Regions from separate parts of the Lentzea sp. NPDC092896 genome, predicted to be linked through region 1. Evidence: riboswitches for the same ligand, from Rfam matches in the RefSeq annotation. Region 1 holds a riboswitch; the other holds the start of a gene.
What was found. A riboswitch is a leader RNA that binds a small molecule or an ion and turns the genes downstream of it on or off. The one in region 1 is predicted to bind cobalamin.
Positions count from the first base shown of each region.

Region 2: linked by a shared signal. The riboswitch ahead of ACIQF0_RS05195 (CbtB-domain containing protein) and the one ahead of ACIQF0_RS20880 (FecCD family ABC transporter permease) in region 1 are both predicted to bind cobalamin.

Region 1 covers NZ_JBIVPX010000004.1:4,521-11,540, reverse strand. The annotation lists gene cimA (citramalate synthase) at 1-749, opposite strand, end outside; gene ACIQF0_RS20890 (ABC transporter substrate-binding protein) at 1,079-2,056, opposite strand; gene ACIQF0_RS20885 (ABC transporter ATP-binding protein) at 2,053-2,793, opposite strand; gene ACIQF0_RS20880 (FecCD family ABC transporter permease) at 2,793-3,815, opposite strand; cobalamin riboswitch at 3,848-3,980, opposite strand; gene ACIQF0_RS20875 (YciI family protein) at 4,075-4,494, shown strand; gene ACIQF0_RS20870 (3-isopropylmalate dehydrogenase) at 4,562-5,599, opposite strand; gene ACIQF0_RS20865 (S8 family serine peptidase) at 5,876-7,020, opposite strand, start outside.
Region 2 covers NZ_JBIVPX010000001.1:1,171,993-1,179,012, reverse strand. The annotation lists gene ACIQF0_RS05225 (hypothetical protein) at 1-31, shown strand, start outside; gene ACIQF0_RS05220 (phosphoribosyltransferase) at 125-673, shown strand; gene ACIQF0_RS05215 (antibiotic biosynthesis monooxygenase family protein) at 634-945, opposite strand; gene hisG (ATP phosphoribosyltransferase) at 942-1,802, opposite strand; gene ACIQF0_RS05205 (phosphoribosyl-ATP diphosphatase) at 1,819-2,082, opposite strand; gene ACIQF0_RS05200 ((2Fe-2S)-binding protein) at 2,191-2,841, shown strand; cobalamin riboswitch at 2,876-3,067, shown strand; gene ACIQF0_RS05195 (CbtB-domain containing protein) at 3,100-3,288, shown strand; gene ACIQF0_RS05190 (CbtA family protein) at 3,314-4,072, shown strand; gene ACIQF0_RS05185 (YbaB/EbfC family nucleoid-associated protein) at 4,133-4,588, shown strand; gene ACIQF0_RS05180 (hypothetical protein) at 4,585-6,015, shown strand; gene ACIQF0_RS05175 (hypothetical protein) at 6,015-6,491, shown strand; gene ACIQF0_RS05170 (hypothetical protein) at 6,488-7,020, shown strand, end outside.

The sequences.
Region 1 (7,020 bases):
AGGTCCGCATTGCCTGCTCGCTCGCCATATCCGTTGGCGGTGCACTGAACGTGCGTCGCGCCCGCCTGAACGGCCGCGAGTGTGTTCGCCACCGCACAGGACGTGTCGTCCTGGCAGTGAATTCCAACGCGGAAGCCGGTCTTCTCGACGACCTCCGCGACCGTCTCCGCAAGCCCCAACGGCAACTGACCACCGTTGGTGTCGCACAGCACAACGACGTCCGCGCCACCCTCCACAGCGGACTCCAGCACACGCAGCGACGTGTCCGGCGAGAACGCGTACCCGTCGAAGAAGTGCTCGGCGTCGAGAAAGACCCGCCTACCGTGGTCCTTCAGGAACCGAACGGTGTCGCGCACCATCCTCAGGTTCTCGTCGGCGTCCGTGCGCAGCGCCCGTTCGATGTGCCTGAGGTCCGACTTGGCCACCAACGTGACCACCGGCGCCTGACTGTCAACAAGTGCCTTGACCTGCGGGTCTTCCTCGACCTTGACCCCGGCCTTGCGCGTGGCCCCGAACGCGACCAGCTTGGCGTGCTTCAACTCCAGATCCCCGGCCGCCGCACGAGCGAAGAACTCCGTGTCCTTGGGCAACGCGCCGGGCCAGCCGCCCTCGATGAACCCGACGCCGAGCCCGTCCAGCAGCCGCGCGACCGCGAGCTTGTCCGTGACGGAGTACGAAATGCCCTCACGTTGTGCGCCATCGCGCAACGTCGTGTCGTAGACGTGGAACTCGTCGGTCGGGCCGGCCATCGGGGTCATCTCCTCATCCGGGCAAACAAAAAGACCCCCCGCGGGATGCGAGAGGTCTGCGCGTCGGGTGCCAGGGGCGGCAACTACCCGACGCGCTCGTCAATAATGATGGCGACGTACTGAACCATGTCGGCGATGCTGCCACAGCTCAGCGCGGCGTACCAAGCGACGGGAGGAAATCTCCCACTATCTGGTCACGGGTTCACGCCTTCGCAACGGCACCCACGCGGTGCCACCCGGAGCCCGCCGACGCAAGGCAACCACCCGCACGGAACGCGACCAACCCCGCTGGAACCCGGCAACCGCCCGCAACCCGACCCGCACCGACGTCACCCCTGGGCCAGGAACTTCGCGAACGCCTCGATCGAAGCCGCGTTCCGAGGCGACTCCACCAACGCCGCATACGGCAACGAGAAGAACCTCTTCCCCTTGACCGCAGGCGAGTTGGCCAGCGGAGCGAAGCCCTCCAGGAACGCCTGCTTCTGCTCCGGAGTGTTCGCCTCCCCGTCCGCGTAGTCCACGATCAACACCACATCGGGGTTCCGCTGCACCACGGTCTCCCAGTTGACCGTCGTCCAGCTGTCGTTCAAATCCCCGAAGATGTTGTCCCCACCCGCCTTCGAGATCACGTCCTGAGGCGCGGCGTTCTTCCCGGACGTGAACGGCTGGTCCTGCCCGCTGTCGTACAGGAACACCTTCGGCCGAGGCTTCCCCTCCATCAACTTCCCGGCACGGGCGATCTGCTCCTGATACCCCTTCACGAGCTCCTCAGCCTTGGCCTCGACCCGGAAGATCTTCCCGAGGTTGCGCAGGTCCGTGTACAGCGCGTCCAACGCGGGCATGATGCCGCGCTGCTTGCCCACCCCGTTCCGACAGGCCTCAGTCAGCTGGTAGGTCCCGATCCCCAACGCCTTCAACGCGTCCGGCGTGAACCCGGTGCTCTCGCTGAACCCGTAGTTCCAGCCGGCGAAGACCAGATCGGCGTTCGCGCCCTGCACGACCTCCTTGGAGACCTTGTCGGACAGATGCTTCACGCTCCCGAAGTCGGCCTTCCACGGCGAGGTGCGCACGTCGACGGAGTCCACGCCGCTGATGACGTAACCCGCCATCCGGTCCTTGAGTCCCAGCGCGAACATCAACTCGGTGATCCCGGTGTCGTTGGTGACCACTTTGGACGGAATCTTGTCGAACGTGACCTGCTGACCACAGTTCGTGACCGTCACGGGGTCGGACGCGGAGGTGTCCTGGGCGACCGTGGCGCCGCAGCCGGAGACCAACAGCACAGCGGCAAGGACAACGGTTCTCAAGGGGTGACCTCCTGATCGAACAGGAGCTGGGGAACTCCCGTGGTCGGATGCCGCACGACGTGCGCGGTGACGTGGAAAACCTTGGCGATCAGTTCAGGCACGAGAACCTCCGCCGGTGTGCCGGACGCGACGATCCGTCCTTCGTCCAACACGTACAGCCGGTCGCAGAAGGAAGCAGCGAGGTTCAGGTCGTGCAGAACCGTCAGCACCGTGATCCCCAGCCCACGCGTGAGCTGGAGAACATCGAGCTGATGGCGAATGTCGAGATGGTTCGTGGGCTCGTCCAGCACGAGCACCCGCGGCTCCTGGGCGATCGCGCGGGCGATGAGCACGCGCTGTCGCTCACCACCGGACAAACTGAGGAAGCTGCGCGAAGCGAGATGTGAAACGTCCACCGTGGACAGTGCCTCGGCCACCACCCGAGAGTCGCGGACCGGATCACGGTCGTGCGGCAGCCGGCCCATCTCCACGACCTCGGTGACCGTGAAGTCGAACTCGACCTGCGACTCCTGGGTCAACGCCGCGAGGTGGCGGGCGACATCATGTCGCTTGTGGACGTTCGAGCCGTCGAGCAGCACAGTGCCGGCGTCGGGCTTCAACGCCCGGTACACGCAGCGCAGCGTCGTGGACTTGCCGCTGCCGTTCGGGCCCACGATGCCGACAACCTCGCCAGAGGCGTGCAAAGAAACGTCGGAGATGATGTTCCGGACGGCGACGTCGTTCAGCTCGACGCGCATCAGCGGCCTCCGAAGACGTAGGACTTGCGACGCATCAGGAAGATGAAGCAAGGCACGCCGAGCGCGGCCGTGATGACGCCGAGCGGGAGTTCCTCCGGTGCCGCGAGCATGCGCGCGGCCACGTCCACCCAGACCAGGAACGACGCTCCGGCCAGCGGTGCGAGCGCCAGGACCTTGCGGTGGTCGGCGCCCACTACCATGCGCGTCAGGTGCGGCAGCATCAGTCCGACGAACCCGACGGCACCGCTGACCGCCACCAGCACACCGGTCATGGCCGCGGTGACGATGAACAGGTGCGTGCGGAACCGGTTGACCGCCACGCCGAGCGTGGTCGCGGTCTCGTCGCCCATCGCCAGCGCGTTGAGCTGCCGCGCCTTGGTCGCCAGGTAGACGATGCCGGCCGCGGTCACCACGGCGGCGACCGGCAGCGACTGCCAGTTCGCCCCGCCGAGGCTGCCGAGCAACCAGAACATCGCGGCCCGCGCCGCCTCACCGCGCGGTGCCTGGAACACCAGCAGCATCGCCACGGCGGAGAACCCGTACGCCAGCGCCGTCCCGGTCAACACGAGCCGCAACGGTGTGAGCCCTCGGCTCGTGCGTGCGGTGATGTAGACCAGGGCGGTAGCGCCGAGACCGGTCAGGAACGCTCCCACCGACAACGCGTAGACGCCGAGGCCGGACAGGATGCCGAGCGTCGCCACCGCCGTCGCGCCCACGCTCGCGCCCGACGAGATGCCGAGCACGTACGGGTCTGCCAACGCGTTGCGGACCATCGCCTGGATGGCGACGCCGACCGTGCTCAGGCCGGCGCCGACGACGGCCGCGAGCAGAACTCGGGGAAGCCGGATGTCCCAGACGATGTGGTACTGCCCGGCGAGGTCGGCGGGGATCGTGCCGCCGGTCAGCGCCGCCCACAGCAGTTCGAGCGTGAGGTCGAACGGAACGGAGACGGGGCCGAGCGCGACGCCCGCGACGAGACTGACGGCGAGCACGCCGACGAGCACGCTGATCTTGGAGAGCACTGGGTCCTTCCCGCAGTCCACGGCGGAGTCGGAACTTCTCGGTCACCGTGAGCGGGTGTTCGGGCTCGTCTCCTGATCAGGAGACCTACCGTTGCGGGTCAGCGCCGGACTTCGACCGGTCTTCCCCCACGCACGACTGAGGCGACCCTACCTGCGGAAACAGAAAGTTCGAGAATTTTCGGGTGTGATGTCGATCCGGCCCGCGGTCCGTTCGACCTGTGGACGTCACCGAGGAAGACACCGAGCGAGGAGATCCACCGTGAAGTACATCCTGATCATGCGCGCCACCGACGAGGGCTTCGCGAACATGGGCGAGGTCGACTTCGACAAGATGCTGGAGACGGTCGGCGCGTTCAACGAGGAGCTGATCCGCGCCGGTGTGCTGCTGGCCGCCGAGGGTCTGTCCGAGCCGTCCGAGGGCGTCGTCGTGGACTACTCCGCCGAGCCGCCGGTCGTCACGGACGGCCCGTACGGCGAGACCAAGGAGCTGTTCAACGGCTTCTACCTGCTCAACGTCTCGTCGAAGGAAGAAGCGATCGAGTGGGCCAAGCGCATGCCGCTGACCGGCCCGGGGTTCAAGACCGAGATCCGGCGCGTGCCGACGATCGACGAGTTCCCGCAGGACAACGAGTGGATCAAGAAGGAGCGCGCGTGGCGTGAGGCCAACGGCCAGCTCTGACGCGGAGAACGCCGAAGCCCCGGCCGGAAAGTCCGGCCGGGGCTTCAAAACGTCGAGCGGATGAACCTCAGCCAGTGCGGACGTTCGACGACACGAGTGCCGCGAGACGATCGCCGATGGCGTAGGTGGCCCCAGGCGACTGGTGGTCCCTGGTAGCGAGATCAAAGGCCACGGAGGCCTCGATCCGGCGGGCCGACTCGTGCTCGCCGAGGTGGTCGAGCAGCAGCGCGACCGACAGCACGGCGGCCGTCGGGTCCGCGATGCCCTGGCCCGCGATGTCCGGCGCCGAACCGTGCACCGGCTCGAACATCGACGGGTTGCGACGGGTCACGTCCATGTTTCCCGACGCGGCCAGGCCGATGCCACCCGTGACGGCGGCGGCGAGGTCGGTCAGGATGTCGCCGAACAGGTTGTCGGTGACGATCACGTCGTAACGGCCCGGGTCGGTGACCATGTGAATGGTCGCCGCGTCCACGTGCTGGTAGGCCACGGTGACGTCCGGGTGCTGCAGCGAGACCTCCTCCACGACGCGCGACCACAACGAGCCGGCGTGCGTGAGGACGTTCGTCTTGTGCACCAAGGTCAGGTGCCGGCGCTGACGGTTCGACGCACGCGCGAAGGCGTCCCGGACCACGCGCTCGACGCCGAACGAGGTGTTCAGCGAGACCTCGGTGGCGATCTCGTGCGGCGTGTCCTTGCGGAGCAGGCCGCCGTTGCCCGCGTACGGGCCTTCCGTGCCCTCGCGGACCACCACCATGTCGATCTCCGGCGGGTCCGCGAGCGGGCTGCGGACACCGGGGTAGAGACGAGCCGGGCGGAGGTTCACGTGGTGGTCGAGTTCGAAGCGCAGCCTCAGAAGCAGGCCCCGCTCCAGAATTCCGCTCGGCACCGACGGGTCGCCCACCGCGCCGAGCAGGATCGCGTCGTGCTGGCGAAGCTCTCCCAGCACCGACTCGGGCAACAACTCTCCCGTGGCGTGCCAGCGCGCCGCGCCGAGGTCGTAGCGAGTGATCTCGGCCGCCGGAACGACCTCTCCGAGGACCTTCAGGGCCTCAGCGATGACCTCGGGCCCGATCCCGTCTCCTGGGATCACTGCGAGCCGCATCCACACACCTCCCAGGTGTCAGTCCCCAATTGGTGGGACTACTTTCCTTCGCGAAAGGCTACCGGCATCCAGGCCGCCCGCCGCATGCCGGACACCCCATCGGGGTGTTATCTCCCGTACTGCGGGACACCCACACGGCCCATATCCCACTTTCGAGTGTCACTCGACCGCAGGAACGGGGTCGCGTCAAGGGGTGACGGGAGGCAGTTCCGGGCCGTGACACGCCGAGAGGCCCGGTTCCAAACGAAGAACCGGGCCTCTCGTGAAACATCCGATCTAGTAGGCGCTGCCCCGGCCACTCGACTTCACCAGGACGACCGACGCGCGGTCACCGTTGGCGTTGTGGTGGTTCAGGACCAGCAGGCCCTCGGACTTGTCGGCCTTCAGCGAGGCCTCGTTCTTGTTCACCACGAGCGCGGTACCCGGCTTCGCGAGGTACGAGAGCGCCGCGTCGCCGCCGCCCTGCGCCCACAGACCCGGCTTGAGCGGGTCGTAGGACAGGTTGCGGTCGATGACGTCGACGAGCTTGTTCGCGTTGCCCGGCGCGGCGTAGTAGCCGCCGACGCCCACGACGTACGAGAGGCGCGCCGTGTCCTTCGTCGCGTCGATGCCCAGTGCGCTGAGCAGCACCGGCAGGACGACGACGTTGGTGTCCTGGACGTTCGCGTCGACGTCGCCGAACAGGCCGTTGACGCCCTGGATGTCGACGGTCTCGCCCGTCTTCAGGTCCACCGTGGACGCGACCAGCAGGTCGGTGTCGGTCAGGCGGGTCGCGAACACCTCGAAGTCCGCCGTGCCGTCACCGTTGGTGTCGATGTCGACGAACGGGATGGTGTTCTTGCCCAGGTTGTACCAGTTGCCCCAGGTCGCGACACCGAACGCGAGCAGCGCCTCCTCGGGCTTGCCCTGCGCCTTGGCCAGCGGGGCCGTGGAGGCCGCGCCGACGTAGCGGAGGTCGCCGCCCTTGGCGGTCTCGTTGAGCGCGCAGTTCTCGGTGACGTTGCGCTTGCAGTCGCGCAGCTTCGGCGACTGGGCCTGCAGCTCGAGAACGCTGATCAGCGAGCGGTAGGCCTGCGAGCCCGTGCCCTGGTCGATGCCCTTGCCGGTCACGTTCAGCACGGCCTGCTTGCTGTTGCCGGAGAACTTGAGGCTGGACGCGGTCTTGATGTCCGCGACCGGCTTCGGCGCCGAGTAGACCGACAGGCGCAGCGGCACCGTGGCACCCGCGGTCGGCGTGAAGGTCACGCGACCGGAGGCGTCCGCGAGGAACTGGCGCGGCACGTCGAGCTGGTTCGGCTCGACCGTCGAGTCGACCGTCTTGCGCAGCGCCTTCGGGTCGGTGATCTTCAGGGTCACCTTGACGCGCGCGACACCGCGCGGGCTCAGCTTCACCTTGTCCTGCGAGAGCACGTAGCTCACGC
Region 2 (7,020 bases), on a different contig from region 1:
GACCACCGACGTCGCCGGCCTGTTCGACTGAGCCCGGAGGGGCTAGCGTCAGCCTGACTGTGAAGAGGTTCGCGAACCGGCAGGAAGCGGGCCGCGCCCTCGCCGCGCGACTCGCCGACCTCCCCTGGCACGACCCGCTGGTCCTGGGCCTCCCCGAGGCGGCGTCCCAGTCGCCAAAGAAGTCGCCCGCCACCTCAACGCCGAACTGGACGTGGTCGTGGCACGCAAGATCGGCGCCCCAGGCCATCCGGAATACGGCGTGGGCGCCGTCACCGCGGACAGCGAGCCCATCTACGACCCGAGAGTGCTGAGAGCGCTCGACCTCACCGAAGAACAACTGGGCCGCACCTGCGACGAGGAACGCGAAGAAGCCAGAAGACGCACGGCCCTCTACCGCGGGGACAAGCCGCTCACCCTCAAGGACCGCGACGTGATCCTCGTGGACGACGGCCTGGCCACCGGCGTCACGGCCAAGGCGGCGCTGCACTGGATCGCCCAGCACGAACCGCGGACCACGACCCTCGCCGTCCCGGTGGCCGCCAAAGAATCGCTGGCCACGTTCACGACGCCGGTGATCGCGCTCCTGCTCCCGCGCCGCTTCGGCGCGGTCAGCCGCTGGTACGACAGCTTCGCTCAGACCACGGACGAAGAGGTGCTCAGCGCGCTCTCGTAGTGCTCCACCACGGGGAACGGCGAGTAGAAGCGGTGCAGCAAAGCGGACCACTTCTCATACGAAGGCCCCTGCCGGAAGCCCACCGTGTGATCCTCAAGAGAGTCCCAGCGCACGAGCAGCAGGTAGCGCGACGGCGTCTCCAGGCACCGCAGCAGTTCGAGGCCGCGGAAGCCCGGCGAGGCGGAGATCAGCTCCCGCGCCTCGCCGAACGCCCACTCGAACTCCTCGGCGGAACCTGGCAGCACGTCCAGCAGGGCGTGCTCCGTGATCACAGCCGGCAGAACCTGATGTCCGAGGCCAGCACGGCCTTGGCGCCGATCGCGGCCAGCTCGTCCATCACCTGGTTCGCCTCCTTGCGCGACACCATCGCCCGCACGGCCGCCCAGTCCGGGTTGGCCAGCGGCGCGACGGTCGGCGACTCCAGGCCCGGAGTCAGCGCGATCGCGTCATCGAGGATCGAACGCGGGCAGTCGTAGTCGAGCATCAGGTACTGCTGCGCGAACACGACGCCCTGCAGGCGTGCCGTCAGTTGCTTCTTGGCGGCCGTGAGTTCCGAGCCGTTGCGGTGGATCAGCACCGCCTCCGACTGGCAGATCGGCTCGCCGAACGGCACCAGGTCGTGCTGGCGCAGGGTGCGGCCGGAGCCCACCACGTCGGCGATCAGGTCGGCCACGCCCAGCTGGATCGAGATCTCCACGGCGCCGTCGAGACGGATCACCTTCGCGGTGATGCCACGGGCCTTGAGGTCGCGGCCCACCAGCTTCGGGTACGCGGTGGCGAGGCGCTTGCCCTCGAGGTCGGAGACCTTCCAGTCGGTGCCGCGAGGGCCCGCGTAGCGGAAGGTCGACGAGCCGAAGCCCAGCGCCAGCAGCTCCTCGACGGAGTTGCCGTTGTCGTCGGCGCCCGAGTCGGCGGCCAGGTCGCGGCCGGTGATGCCGAGGTCCAGGTCGCCGGACGCCACGTAGATCGCGATGTCCTTGGGGCGCAGGAAGAAGAACTCGACGTCGTTGTTGTTGTCGAGCACGGTCAGGTCGCGCGGCTCGTGCCTCTGCCGGTAGCCGGCCTCGGTGAGCATGGCGGAGGCGCGTTCAGCGAGCGCGCCCTTGTTCGGGACTGCAACGCGCAGCATGTGAAAGTCTTTTCCGTCAGAGGTACTTGTAGACGTCTTCGAGGGTGAGCCCACGGCCCAGCATGAGCACCTGGAGGCGGTAGAGCAGCTGCGAGATCTCTTCGGAGAGCTTCTCGTCGGACTCGTACTCGGCGGCGATCCAGACCTCGCCCGCCTCCTCCAGGACCTTCTTGCCCTGCGCATGGACCCCGGCCTCGAGCGCAGCAACGGTGCCGGAACCCTCCGGCTTGGTGGCGGCTCGTTCGGTCAGTTCAGCGAACAGGGAATCGAAGGTCTTCACGGCATGACATCCTCCCATCCCGGCGACCCCCGTCCACACCGCGGTCACATCTGTCCCAGGCCGTGGACGTGATCTGTCCTGCATGGACACCCAGTAGCGTGAACTTCTGTGTCTGAGTTCGCCGAGGTCCTCGAAGCACTGCGCCGGGTGCGCGGAATCAACCCGTTCTTCGCGCTCGACGTGGGCCGCCCGGACGAGTCCTGGCTGCCGGGAACGGCGTTGTTGGAAGGTCCGGCGCTCAAGAACACCATCGACGCGATCGCGATCCGGTACAAAGCGGAGGAACCACGCGTAGCGGCCAGCCTGTTCTTCCTCAGCTACACGGCACGGCTGCTCAGCCCGCTCACGGCCGCGGGCATCCCGATCGACGTCCGCCCGGAGAACCTCTGGTGGCAGCACCACCCCGCGAACGGCCTGAGCGTCCGCATCGACCAGCCGAGACTGGGCCCGAAGGCCGCAGAGGCGCTCGAACCGGTGGTGGAAGCGATCCAGGCCGTCACGCCGGTGGCGCGTGGATTGTTGTGGGGCAACGCGATGTCGAACGTCGCGGGCGCGCTCAAAATGGTTGTGCGCGCACGCATGCTCACCGCCGAGGAAGCGGAAGAACGCGGCGAACGGCTCATGAGCTCACCGCCGTTCGAACAGGCGGGAGAATTCCTCAGTTTTCCCGGCGAGGTCACGTTCCGGCGTCGGTCGTGTTGTCTCTACTACCGCGTCGCCGCAGGTGGGAAGTGTGGTGACTGTCCACTCGTGAAGTGAGGAACGCAACAACTCTTATGGCCGGTTGTGCTTAACCGATGGATCAACTTACGGTGCACGCGCCGCAGTGACGGGAAGCCGGTGAAAATCCGGCGCGGTCCTCGCCACTGTGACCGGGAAGCGATCCCCGCCGAGCACGTCACTGGTCCTCGCGAGAGGGCTGGGAAGACGCGGGGGCAGCGTTGATCCGGGAGTCAGGAGACCGGCTGCGGCGCCGCAAGGAGAGTTGACCTTCCACGAGGTATGGAGGAGCCCGTCATGACGAGCCCCGCAGCAAATCTGTCCGCCGTCCAGGTGCCCAAGTGGGCGTTCGCCGCCGCACTTCTCGGCCTGATCGTCACGTACCTCGTCCTGCAGGAGAACGGTCTCGCGCTCGGCGCGGGTTCCGAGTTGCTGCACGAGTTCTTCCACGACGGCCGCCACGCGCTCGGCGTCCCCTGCCACTGATCCCCCGATCCCAGGCAGGGAAGACATGACGACGACGTACAAGTCCCTTGCGCTGCGCGGAGTCGCGGCCGGCGGTATTGCTGGCGTCGCCTCCGCGCTCGTGCAGCTGCTGGTGACCGAGATCCCGATTCGCGCCGCGCTCGCGGTCGAGGAGGCACGGGCACCCGCCGGCGAAGAGGCCGGCCACACGCACGGCGGCGAGGAAGAGCTGGTCAGCCGTGGCGCCCAGGTCGTGGGCGGCATGCTCGGCGTGGTGATCGTCGGCATCGCGGTGGGCCTCGTGTTCGCCACGGCCTACGCGCTGTCGAAGCGCTGGTTCGCCGACCGCACGCCGTTCAGCCGCAGCTTCGCGTTCGGGGCCGCGGTGTTCGGTGCCGTGGCGCTGCTGCCGTGGCTCAAGTACCCGGCCAACCCGCCGGCCGTGGGTGACCCGGAGACGGTGAACTACCGGACCGCGCTCTACCTCGGTGTCGTGGTGGCCGGACTGGTGATCGTGTGGGCCGCGAGCTGGCTCGCCGAACAGCTGCGCGCCCAGTCGCAGCCGGTGCGGACGACCGCTGTGCTGCTCGCGGTGGCCGCGGCCGTCGCGGTGGTGCTGCTGGCGTTCCCCGCGCCGCCGGACACGATCCCCGCGGACATGCCGGTGAACGTGCTGTGGCAGTTCCGCCTCAGTTCGCTCGCCCAGCTCGCCACGCTCTACGTCGGCATCGGCGTGGTGTTCGGCCTGCTGATCGACCCGGCGTCGCGCAAGGCCAAGGCCCCTGAGAAGGCCGCTGTCGCCTGATGGTGTGGGGTGGCCGTGGGTGCGGCCACCCCGCCCAGCCGCGATTGGTACGTTCGGCGCATGCCTGACAGCGCTGAGTTGCTGGAACAGATGCGTCAGAAGCTCGAGTTCTTCGAGCAGGCGAACCGCGCCGCCGACGCCCGTGCCGCCGAGTACGACGCGATGGGCAACGAGCTCAGAACAGTGGAAGCCAGCGTCCAGTCCCCCGACCGTTCCGTCACGGTCGTCGCGGGTTTGTCCGGTTCCATCAAGGAGATCCGGTTCACCGAGGACGCGAAGCGGCTGAGCACCACGCAGCTCTCCCAGGCCGTGATGTCGACGCTGCACCTGGCCGTCGCCGCGGCCGCGCGTCAGCAGGCGGAGATCGTGCAGGGCCACACCGACCTCCCGATCGCCGAGCGCGTGCTGGCGACGCAGCAGGAGATCTTCGGCCGGCCCGCCGCCCCACCGGCCCGTTCCCCGGCGGACGACGACGGCGACACCGGCAGCATCTTCCGCAAGGACGACCGCTGGTGACCGGGATCGTGGTGCACGCGGACGAGATCGCCCGGTGCGCGAAGACCATCGGCACGCTCTCCGGCACCTCCACGAAGCTCAACGACGCCGTCACGACCGCGTCGGTGCCCGCGGTCAGCTGGGGCGCGCTCGGGCACCTGCTCGGCCTCTACCAGCAGTACGACGAGTTGCTGGGCGATCTGCACGGCCACTTCGGCAAGATGACCGAGGGCTTCGGCAAGATCGATTCCGCCCTCACCGCCACCGCGCAGACCTACGCGGGCCACGAGCAAACGACGACGGACGCGTTCGGCAAGACGCTCCAAAGTGGACTCGACAGCGCCACCGCGCCGCCGATGGTCTCCGGCGGCAAGGGCACCTCGAACCTCGGCGCACTCGGCAAGAGCTACGGCGACCAGTACTCCGGCGACAACGTCGGCAAGGCGTCCGCGAAGCTGATCCCGTTCGGTGGCAGCAGTTACTCGCTCATGAAGGACAGCGCGAAGCTCGGGGACGACCTCCAGAAGGGCGACGGCGCCGCGATCGCGAAGGACGTCGTCAGCGTCATCTCCGACATGAACAACTTCATGCAGGACGGCATGAAGCTCGCCGGCGCGATCTCCGACCCGCTGAACTTCCTGATCAGCAAAGGACTCGGCTGGCTGCTCGACGTCGTGGCGCCGTTGAAGCAGGCCGTGGACCTGGTCACCGGCGACCCGGCGGCCACGAGCAAGGCCGCGGGCGCGTTCAACGACATCGCGACGCGGACCGAGGACCTGGCGCGCACGTTCGACGAGCACCTGCGTCAGGGCCTGCGGAGCTGGAAGTCCGAGGCGGGCGACAAGGCCGCGGCGAAGCTCGGCGGGTTCCACCACGGCATCGAGGGCACGGCGGGCACCGCGGGCCACATCGCGTCGCTGCTGCAGGGCAGTTCGATGTTCATGCAGGTGGCCGAGGACGTCATCAAGGGGATCCTGAGCGACCTGATCGAGTGGCTGGTCGTCACGTGGGTCGCCGCGCAGATCGCGGCCGTCCCGACGTGCGGGGCCTCCGAGGCCGCCGCGGCCGCCGCCACCCCGGTCGAGGCGGGGATCTCGACCGCCAAGGCCGGCAAGGAGGTCGGCAAGGTCCGTTCGGTGATCCAGAAGATCATGGACGTGCTGCGGCGGATCCGCGAGGTGCTCAGGAACTCGAAGGTCGGCAACGCCTTCCGCGAGGGCGTGGCCGACAAGCCGGGCTCGTTCGGCGAGGCGCTGGGCAAGGCCGCGAAGGACCAGCTGAAGAAGGCGGCCGGGCTGGACAAGAGCGGCCCCGACGGCGCGAAGTACACGGACCCGGTCAAGATCGCGAACAAGGTCGCCGGGTACGCCGACGGCATCTACAAGACCGTGACGTACGGCTCCAAGGGCGACGAGTCGTCGAAGACGGACCAGGAGCTCGACATCTGATGCGCTGGTGGCGGAAGTGGCTCTGGCCGGAGGAGTCGGCGGCGTCCACGCTCTCCGCGGGCGGCCGCACGTTCGCGGTCCACTCGGAGACGAGGATCGTTGGCCTCGCGTCCGCCCCAGGCGACGACGTGAGCGCCCGCACGGAGACCATCGTGTCGGTGAGCACGGACCTCGGCCCGTGCCCGCCGTTGCGCGTGGTGGAACGCCTGCTGCCAGACCCACGCGACGAGAACGCGGGCGCGGTGGCCCTGGGCGTGCCCGCGTTCGACGACCGCTTCCTGGTGTTCTGCGACGACTTCGCGTTCGTGCGGCGCCTGACCCCGGCACTGACCGCCGCGCCCACCGAGTCGACGGCAGGACTGTCACTCGGCGGCGGCAGGATCACCGTGCACCGCAAGGGCACCCGGCACAACACAACGGCCGCGAACTACCTCAACGCCCTGATTCCCTTGCTACCGCCGGAGTTGCGCCGATGAACGACGCGCCGATCATCGTGCCGCTGTCCGCCGGACTGGCCGTGGTGATCGAACAGGACCGCGTCTACTACAGCCGCCTGGCGAACGACGCTTTGGTCGACTCCCCGGTGTTCGGCGTGCCACTCGCGGCGGTCGTGCTCGTGCAGCCGGGAGAACTCCGCGACGAACTCACGCACCGCATCGACCAGAGCGACGGCATCACCGAGCAGATCGTGCTCTCCCGCGGCCCCGCGGTCTGGATCCGGTACGCCGACGACATCATCGTGCCTTGTGCAGACCCACGCGGGCTGGCGGCCGAGATCGAACGACGCCGCCGCCGGGTCGCACGGTACGGCGGCCTCGCGGCGGCCGAGGTGTGGAAGGTCAACCCGAAGCTGCGCAACGGATTCGAGCCCGGCGGCGCGGAGTTCGCTCCGCCGCGCCCGCTGAACGCGAACTGGGAGCCCGTAGCCCCCGCCCAGGCCGGGGAACCGTCCCCGGGCAGACCGCCGTCCGCGCCGGTGGTGCCGTCCTCGGTGCCGTACCCGGA